Regions from separate parts of the Vibrio sinaloensis genome, predicted to be linked through region 3. Evidence: predicted binding sites of a transcription regulator. Region 3 holds the regulator's gene; each other region holds the start of a gene.
What was found. The regulator CRP, encoded in region 3, controls carbon source genes, mostly activating them, when cyclic AMP is high. The targets are predictions, from matches to a motif close to TGTGANNNNNNTCACA.

Region 1 (3,331 bases), 270 kb from region 3:
CCTAAGGTTTTTGTGATCAGTTGCTCTGACTTGTCGCAATATCTGTTGGCCGTTGAGTACAAGCACAAACTCGAGCCAATACGTGTTGATGATGAGCCTGTTCATTTCGATTCTTTGGATCAAGTTAAAGAGGAGTTACATCGCTTGGGGGTAGAACGCGCCTATTTGAGGCTACATAACGCCTACGATGAATGTGGTGCCAATGATGGGCCTAGGTATCAGGATCTGGAGTTGCCGGTCACGACCCATTAAATGAAGTTGTGTTCTAATATCTGTGCTGTGAACTGAGTTCTGAGATAGAAACCTCGAGGCTGCGTTTTTATGGGTTTTCCGCTGGAGCCGTAAGCTTCCGTCAACACTCGTCCATTGGCGGCTTTCGGCCTAAGTTGCAACACTTCTCCATGTCGTGCGTTGATCTGTTCAACACGGCCTAGAACGATCATTTCCATCAACTCTTCCCAGTCCGCTTTAAGCTGAGCCTCTTGGTCTTGATCTGGCGACCAGATAAGCGGCGATCCGACTCGTCGTTCAGCTAAAGGGATTTCGCGCTCGCCCTCTACCGGCACCCACAAAACCCGTGACAGCTTATTGCGCACATGACTGGTTTCCCAAGTGAGTCCGTGAACTCCAATCAAGGGAGCGACACAAACAAAGGTGGTTTCCAGCGGCTTGCCAGTGTAGCTGATAGGGATGGTTTTTAGTTCGATGCCAAGCTGCTCGAAGTCTTGTTGTGGCTTACTTCCTGCCGTTGCGCCTAGGTGCCATTCAAGTAATTGTCCTACCCAGCCTTTATCACGGCGTAAATCGGCGGGTACTGGAATGCCGGCTTCATCGGCCAACTCTTGGAAACTGATACCAGCAATATGAATTGCTCGATCGAGTAGCTCTTGTTCTGACTGTGGTTCGCTTTTCATGATCTGTGATTCATCCTATCTCCGGGCCTATTGTAACTGAACGGCAGCAAATATCGACTGGACATGGATTGATCATGTTGGATAAAAGATCGTCAACGAACTACTTATCCACAGGAGAGGGAGCTAATTTGGCAGATATTTATCATCATGTATGAATAAACAGTCTTTTTGAGCGAAAAAAAGGTTGATTTTTTCTAGTTTGATGGCGTTTTAGCTAATCGAGTGTGGATAAGTGATGGTGTGGTGGATCTTTGACCGATCTGTGTGGTTGAGTGATTTTGATCTTAATGTTGTCTTTTGATAATCATTATTGGTAATTAAGTATATGATTATTAATAATTTAATATTTTTGGGTGAATCGTGAATGTTATATATAGAAGGCGATAATGATGGATTTGATCACTTGCCCGATGATTTTTCACATAGTTATTCACAGAAAAGGTGAATAAATGTGGCCCATGTCTCATCTATGTGTGAGTAACCTAAGGTTTGGCTAAAAGTTATTCAGTTCGTCTGTCCGGTATCATATTTTCTGTATCCGTCGCACGAGTTAGTTTGCTCATATTGGGGATATGTGGAAAAATCACTGTAATTAAGAATTTATTAGAGGTTGGCCAGTGATAGATGGCGACGGTTACCGCTTAAATGTCGGTATTGTAATCTGTAACAGCCATGGTCAGGTCTTCTGGGCAAAACGATACGGACAACACTCTTGGCAATTCCCACAAGGTGGAATTGATGATGGTGAAACCCCGGAGCAAGCGATGTATCGGGAGTTGTACGAAGAGGTAGGTCTCACTAAAAAAGACGTGAAAATCGTCGCGACGAGTCGCCATTGGTTAAGGTATAAACTGCCAAAGCGCTTAGTTCGTTGGGATTCAAAACCGGTTTGTATCGGCCAAAAACAGAAATGGTTTCTATTGCGTCTTGATTGCGACGAATCGCGCATCAACATGCAGCGTGGTAGTTCCCCTGAATTTGATGGTTGGCGTTGGGTGAGTTATTGGTATCCAGTCAGACAAGTGGTTTCTTTCAAGCGTGATGTGTATCGTCGAGCCATGAAAGAGTTTGCATCAATGGCAATGCCGTTCAAAGAGCGCAGAACAAAAGGCAAACGTAAGCACCGAAGAGGATAGACATGCTTTCTCAACTAAGGGAAATAGTTGAACAAGTGTCTAAAGTTGATGAAGTTCATCAGGCTTTGGATATTTTGGTAAAACAAACATGCAGTGCGATGAGTACTGAATGTTGTACTGTCTATCTTGCCAATGAAGAGATGCAGCGCCTTGAGTTAATGGCGACTCAAGGGCTACGTTTCAAAGGCGATAAGATCCATATCCGCTTCAATGAAGGTCTGGTCGGTTTGGTGAAGCGCAGCGCCGAACCTCTCAACTTAGCTGAAGCGTCAAAGCATCCTAATTTTAAGTACTTCTCAGAACTTGGCGAAGAGATCTATCAAAGCTTTCTCGGTACGCCGATCATTTATCGCAAACAGGTATTGGGCGTGTTGGTTGTTCAACAAAAAACACCGCGTCTGTTTGATGAAATGGAAGAGTCTTTTCTGGTGACGTTGGCGGCTCAGCTCGCCGTCATTATTGCTCACGCACAAACACAAGGCCATTGGCGTCTCGAGAAAAAGCAGCAAGCCATAAAGGGCGTCCCCGCCTCTTCAGGGGTCGCGATCGGTGAGTTTTGGTGGGACGATACCCAGCCGGATCTTGCCAATGTCTACCCTGCGTCAACCCTGGATATTGAACTCGAGCAAGAGTGGCTGTTGCTGGCCATCGAAGAGGCGCTAAACGATTTTCGTCGTATGCGTAAAAAGCTCGACAGTGAAATAAACAAAGACGCGTTGGCGATCTTTGATCTTTTCACCCACTTGCTCAACGACCCTATGTTGCGCAAGGATCTCAAAGCACAAATTCAAAAAGGCGATCGCGCAGACTGGGCTTTACGTCAAGTGGTTGAGTCTTACTCTAACCGTTTTGCGCGCATGTCCGATGTGTATCTGCGAGAGCGGGCTCAAGATATTCGCGAGCTCGGCCAGCGTCTATTGTTCTTTTTGCACAATACAGCGCAAGACCGTCAAGTACTCGAAAAACCCGTGATTCTAGTGGTTCGAGAGCTGACAGCATCGCTTCTTGCTTCGGTGCCCAAAGAGAAATTGCTGGCGGTGATTTCGCTTGAAGGGGCGGCTAACTCGCATGCGGCGATTCTATCTAGAGCGCTAGGTATTCCTGCGGTTATGGGCGTGAGTCTCAATTTAAAAGCGATCAACGGAAAACAAGGTATTGTTGATGGTTACAGCGGCAAAATCTTGGTTTCACCGAGTCGCCAGTTACTGCGTGAATATCGAGCCTTAGCCAACGAAGAGCGAGAGTTGGCCAACATGGTCAATCAACGCATTGAAGAGCCCG
Region 2 (3,331 bases), on a different replicon from region 3:
CGCGTGTCAGGCGAAGGGCACATTACCTGTGGCCACTGTCGTAACTGTCGTGGCGGCCGTACTCACTTGTGTCGCAACACAGTCGGCGTGGGCGTCAACCGTGAAGGGGCATTTGCCGAATACCTAGTGATCCCAGCCTTCAACGCGTTTAAGATCCCTGAGGGGATCTCTGACGATCTAGCCTCCATTTTTGACCCGTTCGGTAACGCGGTACACACAGCGTTATCGTTCGACCTAGTCGGTGAAGATGTCCTGATCACAGGTGCTGGTCCTATCGGTATTATGGCCGCGGCAGTGGCGAAACACGTTGGCGCGCGTCACGTGGTGATTACTGATGTCAACGAATACCGACTAGACCTGGCTCGTAAGATGGGTGTCACTCGCGCAGTCAATGTTGCTGAGCAGAAACTTGAAGACGTGATGGGTGAGCTTGGTATGACGGAAGGCTTTGATGTGGGTCTTGAGATGTCTGGCGTACCTTCAGCATTTAACTCAATGCTACAGACAATGAACCACGGTGGTCGTATTGCGCTACTCGGTATTCCACCATCAGACATGGGCATCGATTGGAACCAGGTTATCTTCAAAGGCTTGGTCATCAAAGGTATTTACGGACGTGAAATGTTCGAGACTTGGTACAAGATGGCAAGCTTGATTCAGTCTGGCTTAGATCTATCGCCAATCATAACTCACCATTACAAGATTGACGACTTCCAACAAGGCTTTGACGTTATGCGTAGCGGCCAGTCTGGTAAAGTTATTCTTGATTGGGAGTAATCCCCAACAGCATAAAGAAAGTGTTTATAGCCGAGCTCAACGCTCGGCTTTTTACTGTTAATTGTTACTTTTTTTTTGTGCGACTTGTGCATATTGACGAAGTAGAGCGGTCAGAGTCGTGACCCATTCCAACGCGTTCTGTGGTGGCTGCTTGAGTAGCACCTCAACATGATTACAGTGGGTTTCAAGCGCAATGGCTTGTTCTAAGTGAAAAGAGACCGCGTAGAAATGCCACAGCAATAAGCGTTGCATGCGTAGGATGTTTTGCTGCTTGTTCTCTGATTCTGAAAACAGTGCGGGAAGTTCGCTCAGCGCAATCGCACTCATGCGCAACATGGCATCAAATTGCGCTTCTTGCTGCTTATCTGGTGAGGTGACCTCATCACTATCAAACGTAAACAGCTCTGACATCGATTCCTCTGGAACCAGACGATGAATCATGCGTAAGCTCAGTTCTTCAAGCTCTTCTCGGCGCATCGAAGATAGGGCATCGTAAGTATAATCAAGTGACATAATCGCTCTCAGGCAAGAAATTTAGCTGGGTATTCTAGCGTGGTGGCGACAAATTACCAGTTGCCCCTCAGCCAGAGTGTTAGAAACGGCAAACCCCGCACATTGGCGGGGTTTGTGTGTGGGTTTAGCCTAGACGTTATTAGTGTGCCAGCCTGTTCTGATGAGCACGTTAAGTATTACCTAACTAAAACTAGAAGCTATTGATAATTACGCCAGTAAATCGGCTAAAAAAACGCTCGATTTTTATGTCACTGTGATCTCTGTCCAAAATATTTATCGCGCTAACTCCATATAAGTAAACACTAATTTAAACCAGTGACCTTTATTGCCTACTTAATTTGCTCGCTTTTGAACGTTTATTGTGCGCTTGAACGTTTGCGTGAAAATATGTGATGAAAGTCTCATTTGGGGCGCTATACTTTCCGCCCGGTTGAGAATCACAGCTCTACCAATACAAGCCGTCACACGGAATGGTGAATGACCCCACGGACCGGACCAGCTGCTAATTCAATGCTTGTAGAGGTAATCTTTAATGAATGTTTTATTTGGTTTAATCGGAATCGCGGTTCTGCTGCTTTGTGCTGTTTTGTTGTCAGAAAGTCGTGGTGCGATTAATTGGAAAACCGTGTCGCGCGCGTTACTGCTTCAAGTCGCGTTTGCCGCATTAGTGCTCTATTTCCCATGGGGGCAAGCGGCGCTAACCAGTTTGAGTGGTGGCGTCTCAAGTTTGCTCGGGTTTGCCGACGAAGGGATCGCATTTCTCTTTGGCGATCTTGCCAACAGCGGTTTCATTTTCGCGGTTCGCGTTCTTCCTATCATCATCTTTTTCAGTGCTCTCATTTCCGCCCTTTACTACTTGGGCATAATGCAAAAAGTCATCGCGTTTATCGGCGGTGCCATCCAGAAATTTTTGGGAACCAGCAAAGCGGAGTCTTTGGTGGCAACGGGTAACATATTCCTCTCGCAAGGTGAATCACCACTGCTAGTTCGTCCTTTCCTTTCGCGTATGACACGCTCTGAACTGTTTGCGGTGATGGCTGGTGGTATGGCCTCCGTTGCGGGGAGCGTATTAGGTGGCTATGCGGGCTTAGGTGTAGAGCTGAAATATTTGATTGCGGCGAGTTTCATGGCGGCTCCGGGCAGTTTGATGATGGCAAAAATCATTGTTCCCGAGCGCGACACGCCTATCGATCAGTCCGATATCGAAATGGACAAAGCGCAAGAGAGCAATGTGATCGATGCGTTGGCAAGCGGTGCCATGAATGGCATGAAGGTGGCGGTCGCTGTAGGTACTATGCTCATCGCTTTCGTTAGCGTGATTGCTATGGTCAATACAGGGCTAGAAACTCTTGGCGAAGCTGTGGGCTTTGGTGGCATCACCCTTCAAGCACTATTTGGTTATCTGTTTGCCCCACTTGCTTGGGTGATTGGTGTACCCGCCAACGAGGTGTTGATGGCCGGCTCCTACATCGGCCAAAAGATAGTCTTGAATGAATTTGTGGCCTTTATCGACTTTGTCGAACACAAAGCACTATTGTCTGAACATACTCAAGTGATTGTAACCTTCGCCTTATGTGGATTCGCCAATATTGGTTCAATCGCAATTCAACTAGGGTCAATCGGTGTTATTGCGCCAGATCGACGCTCTGAAGTGGCCAATCTCGGCATTAAAGCGGTCCTTGCCGGTACGTTAGCCAACCTAATGAGCGCTTGTCTGGCCGGCATCTTTATCTTGCTTTAATTCAACTGCGCCATGACTAAACAAAAAGCCCGAATAGAAAATTATTCGGGCTTAGTATGGTTTGCCGAGCAAGTGGTGCGCAAAACCGAGAAAGAAGACCAACCGACAGGCTACCAATCGATGCGCGCCAAACTGACGGCCACGGTGATTGTTTTGCACGGTGCCGCACTGATTGCGTAAGACGGTTTAGTTGTTACACCGCCGTCTATAACTGATGTAAATGTGACTTTGGCAGAAAAACAGTGTTAACTTCCCAGTAACTCAATCGCATTTAGCTGATATCTCATTAAAAATCATATA
Region 3 (3,331 bases):
CACCCTAGACAACCTGATCCGTGAGTTTGTGCTCCGAGAGGGCACAGACTACGGCGCTACTGAAGTTTCCTTGCCCCAAAAAATTGAGCAAATTAAAGCACAATTACAATCAGGCGAAGCGGTGGTGGTTTACTCCGAACTGCATGAAAGCGTCGACATTCAACTGAAAAACAAGTTCTAAGCATTTAGCGCATGACATACAGTGACTCGCTGAAAAAGCGTGTTATAGTGGTCAGCGTTAACAGGAAAGTTATTTACAGACAAGGTTTGTCATGTCAGCAAAACACCCTATTATCGCGGTGACCGGTTCATCTGGCGCCGGTACCACCACCACTTCAGAAGCGTTTCGTAAGATGTTCAATATGATGAACATCAAACCCGCTTGGGTTGAAGGGGACAGCTTCCACCGTTTCACCCGCCCAGAGATGGACGTCGAGATTCGCAAGGCTCGTGAGCAAGGCCGCCATATCAGCTATTTTGGCCCGCAAGCCAACGACTTTGCTGCACTGGCCGAGTTCTTTCGTAAGTTTGGCCAAGAAGGGGTTGGACAAGTACGTCGTTACTTGCATACCTTCGATGAAGCGGTGCCATATAATCAAATGCCGGGAACGTTCACCCCATGGCAAGACTTGCCGGAAAACTCGGATGTGTTGTTTTACGAGGGCTTGCACGGCGGTGTAGTCGATGGCGATGTCAATGTGGCGCAGCATGTAGACTTCCTGATTGGCATGGTGCCTATCGTCAACCTAGAGTGGATTCAAAAATTTGTGCGAGATACCCGAGACCGCGGCCACTCACGTGAGGCAGTGATGGACTCGATTGTCCGCTCGATGGACGATTACCTCAACTACATTACCCCGCAGTTTTCGCGCACGCATATTAACTTTCAACGTGTCCCGACCGTCGATACTTCTAACCCGCTTAACGCCAAAGGCATCCCCAGCTTAGACGAGAGCTTTGTGGTGATTCGCCTGCGCGGGATTAAGAACGTCGACTACCCCTATTTACTGGCCATGATTGACGGCTCGTTTATGTCACGCCACAACACCCTAGTGGTACCGGGCGGAAAAATGAGTTTCGCGATGGAATTAATTGTTAGACCTTTACTGCAACAATTGATTGAAACTGGAAAAATTGGTTAAGGCTCACAGCCAAAACACGATTACTTTTCATACCGTGATCATGTGCACATTTTTGCTTAGTAAAACCCTAGTCGGACCCGATTAAAATCAAGAAATCGTTTTCGAAAAAGGATACTATTTGATACCGAAACACAAGTTGGCTTGCAGCATTGATAAAGTGCTCTTATCCTAGTAAGTCTTGATTTAAGGCTTGCGACAACATGGAAAGCAGCAAGCGTACCCTGCAGAGGAAGTGAGATATTATGGTTCTAGGTAAACCTCAAACCGACCCTACATTAGAGTGGTTCCTTTCACATTGTCATATTCATAAGTACCCATCAAAAAGCACGCTAATTCACGCGGGCGAGAAAGCCGAAACTTTGTACTACATCGTTAAAGGTTCTGTAGCGGTTCTTATCAAAGACGAAGAAGGTAAGGAAATGATCCTTTCTTACCTAAACCAAGGCGACTTTATCGGTGAACTTGGCCTATTCGAAGAAGATCAAGAACGTACCGCTTGGGTTCGTGCAAAATCTCCTTGTGAAGTAGCGGAAATCTCATTCAAGAAGTTCCGTCAGCTGATCCAAGTTAACCCAGATATCCTAATGCGCCTATCAGCTCAAATGGCAAGTCGTCTACAAGTGACCAGCCAAAAAGTGGGCGACCTTGCCTTCCTTGACGTGACAGGCCGTATCGCGCAAACGCTACTTAACCTAGCGAAGCAACCAGATGCAATGACCCACCCAGACGGCATGCAAATCAAGATCACCCGTCAAGAAATCGGTCAAATCGTTGGCTGTTCTCGTGAAACCGTTGGTCGTATCTTGAAGATGCTTGAAGAGCAAAACCTGATCTCTGCTCACGGTAAGACTATCGTGGTTTACGGTACGCGTTAACTGTCAGTGACGAGTGTTTAGTACCTAGTTCCTAGAGTAAAAAACACGACGAAATATGATTTTAAGCCACCCAATGCAAGTTGGGTGGCTTTTGTTTTTTGAGCGGATGTCATTCCAGAAGTGAGGAACGAGCTATCTGGAATCTATACTTTGTGCAGCCAATCAATAGATTCTGAATCACGCTCGTGCCTCGCTGTTCAGAATGACATTTTCAACGACTGCTCACCAACAGTAGAATCGCTACCCGTTAGTACTCTCAAAAATCTTATCCGCTGAAGCGGCGACAAATCCTGGATACAGTTCACCGTTACTCATTGGGTAACGCTTGGCGAACTCATAGAAGCCACCAGGGATGATTTCACTGCCTTCAGTAAACTGAACGGCAACTTTGTCAGCCATAGTAGAAGACTGCTCGAGTAATACCTCAGGTGAGCCTTTCACTTCGCCACCAAACTCATTGATGGTAAAGCCCGCCTGACGCAGGTGGTCATTGACCCCTTTCACTTCATCAAATGCGTTAAGTTGGTTAACACTGACGGTAAAGTGGTTAGCTCCATAGCCATGGGCGGCTAACCAGGCAGCGTATTCACTCTCTTTCGCTAGGGTTTGGTAATCATCAAAGCTCAACTGCCACAAACGACCGCCATACAAGAACTCATGACCTTTTAGCTTATCGGCGTCTACTTGCTCAACTAGCTTGGCAACGATAGCTTGTAGCTCACTCGAGCACTCATCCACTTTCAGTTCACTGATGAAGACTTTTGGCTGTTTTGGATCTGGGTGCTCAAAGTGCTTAGCCACCAACTTCTTACTTTCAAACACGTAATCACCACATGGCTTGTAACCCGCATCAAGGAAAGGCTGAGCTAAGGTTGCGATGCCAAGCGGCGCAACATTAAATGTGCGCAGGGCAATGTGGTCATTGATCAGTGCTTCATCCTCTTGCAGCAGTTGATGCACTTTTTCAGCAGAGGGACACAAGCGTTGAATATAGTCACTCCATAACGACTGGAATAAAACATCTGGCGACATACCGCCTCCTTGTTAGGGTTGTTTACTTAGTTATTGGTTTTATAAAAGAGGCCACCGGACTGACATGTCCAGAAAAGTCAATCCGATAGCCTTCAGCCGATGACGTTGCTATGCCCGCGGCCGGGCAAAAGCGAACCTATTCGATTTATAGCTCTACACCAGGGCTCAAGCTGGCAGGAAGCACAGTGGCTTCGCCCTCCATTGAGGCCATTGGATAAGCACAGTAATCAGCGGCGTAAAACGCACTTGGGCGCAAGTTGCCTGATGCCCCAGGGCCACCAA
Region 4 (3,331 bases), on a different replicon from region 3:
GTTGGGAACATCTCGTGGAACTCTGGGAATAGATCTTTCTTAACTAGCTCAGAGTGCAGTGCCGCTACGCCGTTTACCGCGTAAGAACCGATTACACATAGGTTAGCCATGCGAACCATGCGGTTGAAACCTTCTTCGATGATAGACAGCTTAGCTTGTTTCTCACCATCACCAGGCCACATTGCGCGAACTTCTTGGAGGAAGCGGTGGTTGATTTCGAAGATGATTTCCATGTGACGAGGAAGTAGACGCTGGATTAGCGACTCTGGCCAAGTCTCTAGCGCTTCTGGCAATAGAGTATGGTTAGTGTAAGCGAAGGTTTGTGAGCTGATTTCCCACGCTTTTTCCCAAGAGAGACCTTTTTCATCAATCAAAATACGCATCAACTCTGGAATAGCGATGGTTGGGTGAGTATCGTTAAGCTGAATAGTCTCTTGCTTTGGTAGATCAGCCAAAGCGAAGCCAGCCGCTTCATGACGACGTAAAATATCGCGTACCGACGCTGCTGAGTGGAAGTACTGCTGCATTAGACGCAGTGTTTTGCCTTTCTCGTGGTTGTCATTTGGGTACAGTACTTTGGTGATGTTGCCCGCATCTATCAATGCGTGCTGAGCTTCAAAGTAGTCGCCGTTGTTGAAACTGGCTAGCGAGAATGGCGCAATCGCCTGACATTCCCAAAGACGAAGCGGGTAAACCGTGTCTGACTCGTAACCTACGATTGGCAGATCCCAAGGCATCGCTTTTACTGTCATACCTGGTACCCATTTACGTACTTCGCGGCCGTTTTCGTGCGTCACTTCTACGTGACCATAGAAGCCAATTTCTTGCGCCAATTCGGGACGCGCGACTTCCCAAGGGTAACCTTCTACACCGCGCCACGCGTCTGGTGTTTCTTTCTGACGACCTTCTTCGAATGATTGCTTGAATAGACCGTATTCGTAATGCAGGCCGTAACCGACCGTTGGGAACTCTTGTGCTGCACATGAATCCATGAAACACGCCGCCAAACGACCCAAACCACCGTTACCCAATGATGGGTCGCGCTCTTCTTCTAGCAAATCCGTTAGGTTTTGCCCTAGTTCAGCCATCGCATCCGTGATTTGATCGTACAGACCAAGGCTAATTAGATTGTTACCTGTCAAGCGGCCAATCAAGAACTCAAGAGAAAGGTAGTTAACGCTTTTGGCGTTTTTGATTTTTGGGTCTTGCTCAGTCTTTAGAAGATCAAGTGTGGTGATCTCAGCCAGCGCTTTGCCCATGGCAAGGTACCACTCACGTGAAGTCGCGGTTTCCACTGTTTTCGCGTAAGTCGCAGAAAGGTGCATCTTCACATCGGCTTGAAACGAAGCCTTATCAAAATTTTTCTGTTGCGTAGGTTTCATTAGAGAAATCTCACTTATTGGTTTTAATCCATCTGTGCCATATCGTGCATTGACACGCTCAGTAAAACATCCTCCCACCTAGCCACCAATTTAGGAGGAGGAAACAGGGCGTAGAGGGTGTATATCCATAGGCTCAGTGATCCAACTCTCATTAAAAAATCGCTACGCCTGAGCTCGGGTGACTAAGATCACACCATCAACGAATTTAGCCTAGCTCTGACGTATTAAAGATACATGTTGCGGAGAATATCTATTTGGTGAAAATGTATACTTTGTCACAGAATGTTTTTGTTTTGAGTGCAACTTTCACGCTTATCGGTGCAGATAGAGAGTTAGAACACAGTTTATTACCCAGCAATAAGTGACCAGCATCACAAATACAGGGCGTAGAGGAAGCCAAAGTGTGAAATATGCGAAAAACCGACAGCTGATCAATAACTGTTGCTTTTGATCTCCAGTACTATTCATAGCAACACGCTAAATTGAACAGATTTTGCTCAACATCGCCTTCACTCCATCCGAGTGATTGAGTGATGACCAGCAGGACATCAAATTGGGATTAAGACGATGTGGATTCCTTCGAAATTAACGCGCCCGGGCCGACTGCACAACGCGATCGTACGACCAAGAGTGCTTGATTTATTGCAACAAGCGCCTTTTTACAAGTTGGTGCTGCTCCGCTCCCCTGCTGGATATGGCAAAACCACCATGGCCGCACAATGGCTGTCGGATAAACCCAATGTCGGTTGGTATAGCATAGATGAGAGCGACAACGACTCATTTCGTTTTATCAATTACTTGCTGAAAGCACTGAACAAAGCCACCGATGGAAGCTGTCCAAGCTCGCAAAAGCTGGCCGAGAAGCGTCAGTTTTCGTCTCTGCACTCGCTGTTTGGTGAAGTGTTTACTGAGATGTCAAACTTTCATCAAGAGTGTTATTTGGTGCTGGATGACTACCATCTGATCGCCGATGACGAAATACACGAAGCGATGCGCTTTTTCCTCAAACACATGCCAGATAATTTGACCTTAGTTGTCACCAGTCGCGCAGCCCCGCCACTCGGCACTGCCAACCTGCGCGTTCGCGACTTAATGATAGAGATCGGCGATGAGCTGCTGGCGTTTGACACCGAAGAGACGACGCGTTTCTTTAATCAGCGCGTCAGTGACGGCATTGATGACACCACCGCGAACAACCTGCGCAACTATGTTGAAGGCTGGCCATCAGCACTGCAGTTGATCGCACTACAGGCTCAACATCAGCACAAAACCCTCGCCCAATCGGCCGAGTCCTTCTCACAGTTTAACCACGCGCACCTGTGGGACTACCTGGTAGAAGAGGTGTTCGATCTGTTAGATCAAGAGACTCGGCAGTTCCTACTGCAATGCTCAGTGCTTGATCATTTCAACGACCAGTTGGTCTCTGAGCTCACCGAACGTGAAGATGCGCTGAGCATGATTGAATCCCTCAACCGATTTGGTCTGTTTATTCATCCGCTTGAGGGAGAGCAAAACTGGTACCGTTTCCATAACCTGTTCGCAGAATTCCTCTCTCACGAGCGGACGGCGCGTATCCCTCAACAAGAAAAGCTGTTACACAGAAAAGCCGCTACGGCTTGGCTTAAGTTGTCTTCACCGCACCAAGCACTGCGTCATGCGCAAGAAGCGCGCGATAGCCAACTCACCGCAGATATTTTGAGCCAGTATGGCTGGAACATGTTCAACAGCGGTGAACTGCAAACCCTTGAAAAAGCGATCAACTCCCTGACGACAGAACAGCTCTACAGTGAGCCGAAGCTGTGTATGCTGCAAGCCTGGTTAGCGCAAAGCCAACACCGCTACAACGATGTCAGCGACCTACTATCCAAAGCCGACCAGCAAATGGCCAAGCTCAATGTGGTACTGAGCAGCAAAGAGCAAGGTGAGTTCAACGCATTGCGTGCTCAGGT

Region 1: rppH (RNA pyrophosphohydrolase) is a predicted target of CRP. The motif match lies at 1,365-1,380, and genes of this name have one in related genera.
Region 2: MTO69_RS18675 (NupC/NupG family nucleoside CNT transporter) is a predicted target of CRP. The motif match lies at 1,679-1,694, and genes of this name have one in related genera.
Region 4: MTO69_RS17160 (glycogen/starch/alpha-glucan phosphorylase) is a predicted target of CRP. The motif match lies at 1,560-1,575, and genes of this name have one in related genera.

The regions. Positions count from the first base shown of each region.
Region 1 covers NZ_CP096199.1:2,446,987-2,450,317, reverse strand. Annotated here, with positions in the region: gene MTO69_RS11075 (DUF6482 family protein) at 1-252, shown strand, start outside; gene mutH (DNA mismatch repair endonuclease MutH) at 249-914, opposite strand; gene rppH (RNA pyrophosphohydrolase) at 1,532-2,050, shown strand; gene ptsP (phosphoenolpyruvate--protein phosphotransferase) at 2,053-3,331, shown strand, end outside.
Region 2 covers NZ_CP096200.1:1,135,616-1,138,946, forward strand. Annotated here, with positions in the region: gene tdh (L-threonine 3-dehydrogenase) at 1-777, shown strand, start outside; gene MTO69_RS18670 (exoribonuclease R) at 835-1,290, opposite strand; gene MTO69_RS18675 (NupC/NupG family nucleoside CNT transporter) at 1,823-3,031, shown strand; gene MTO69_RS18680 (hypothetical protein) at 3,044-3,211, shown strand.
Region 3 covers NZ_CP096199.1:2,716,252-2,719,582, forward strand. Annotated here, with positions in the region: gene MTO69_RS12405 (YheU family protein) at 1-181, shown strand, start outside; gene MTO69_RS12410 (phosphoribulokinase) at 273-1,142, shown strand; gene crp (cAMP-activated global transcriptional regulator CRP) at 1,385-2,017, shown strand; gene MTO69_RS12420 (DUF1338 domain-containing protein) at 2,258-3,049, opposite strand; gene astD (succinylglutamate-semialdehyde dehydrogenase) at 3,195-3,331, opposite strand, start outside.
Region 4 covers NZ_CP096200.1:799,334-802,664, reverse strand. Annotated here, with positions in the region: gene MTO69_RS17160 (glycogen/starch/alpha-glucan phosphorylase) at 1-1,382, opposite strand, end outside; gene malT (HTH-type transcriptional regulator MalT) at 1,950-3,331, shown strand, end outside.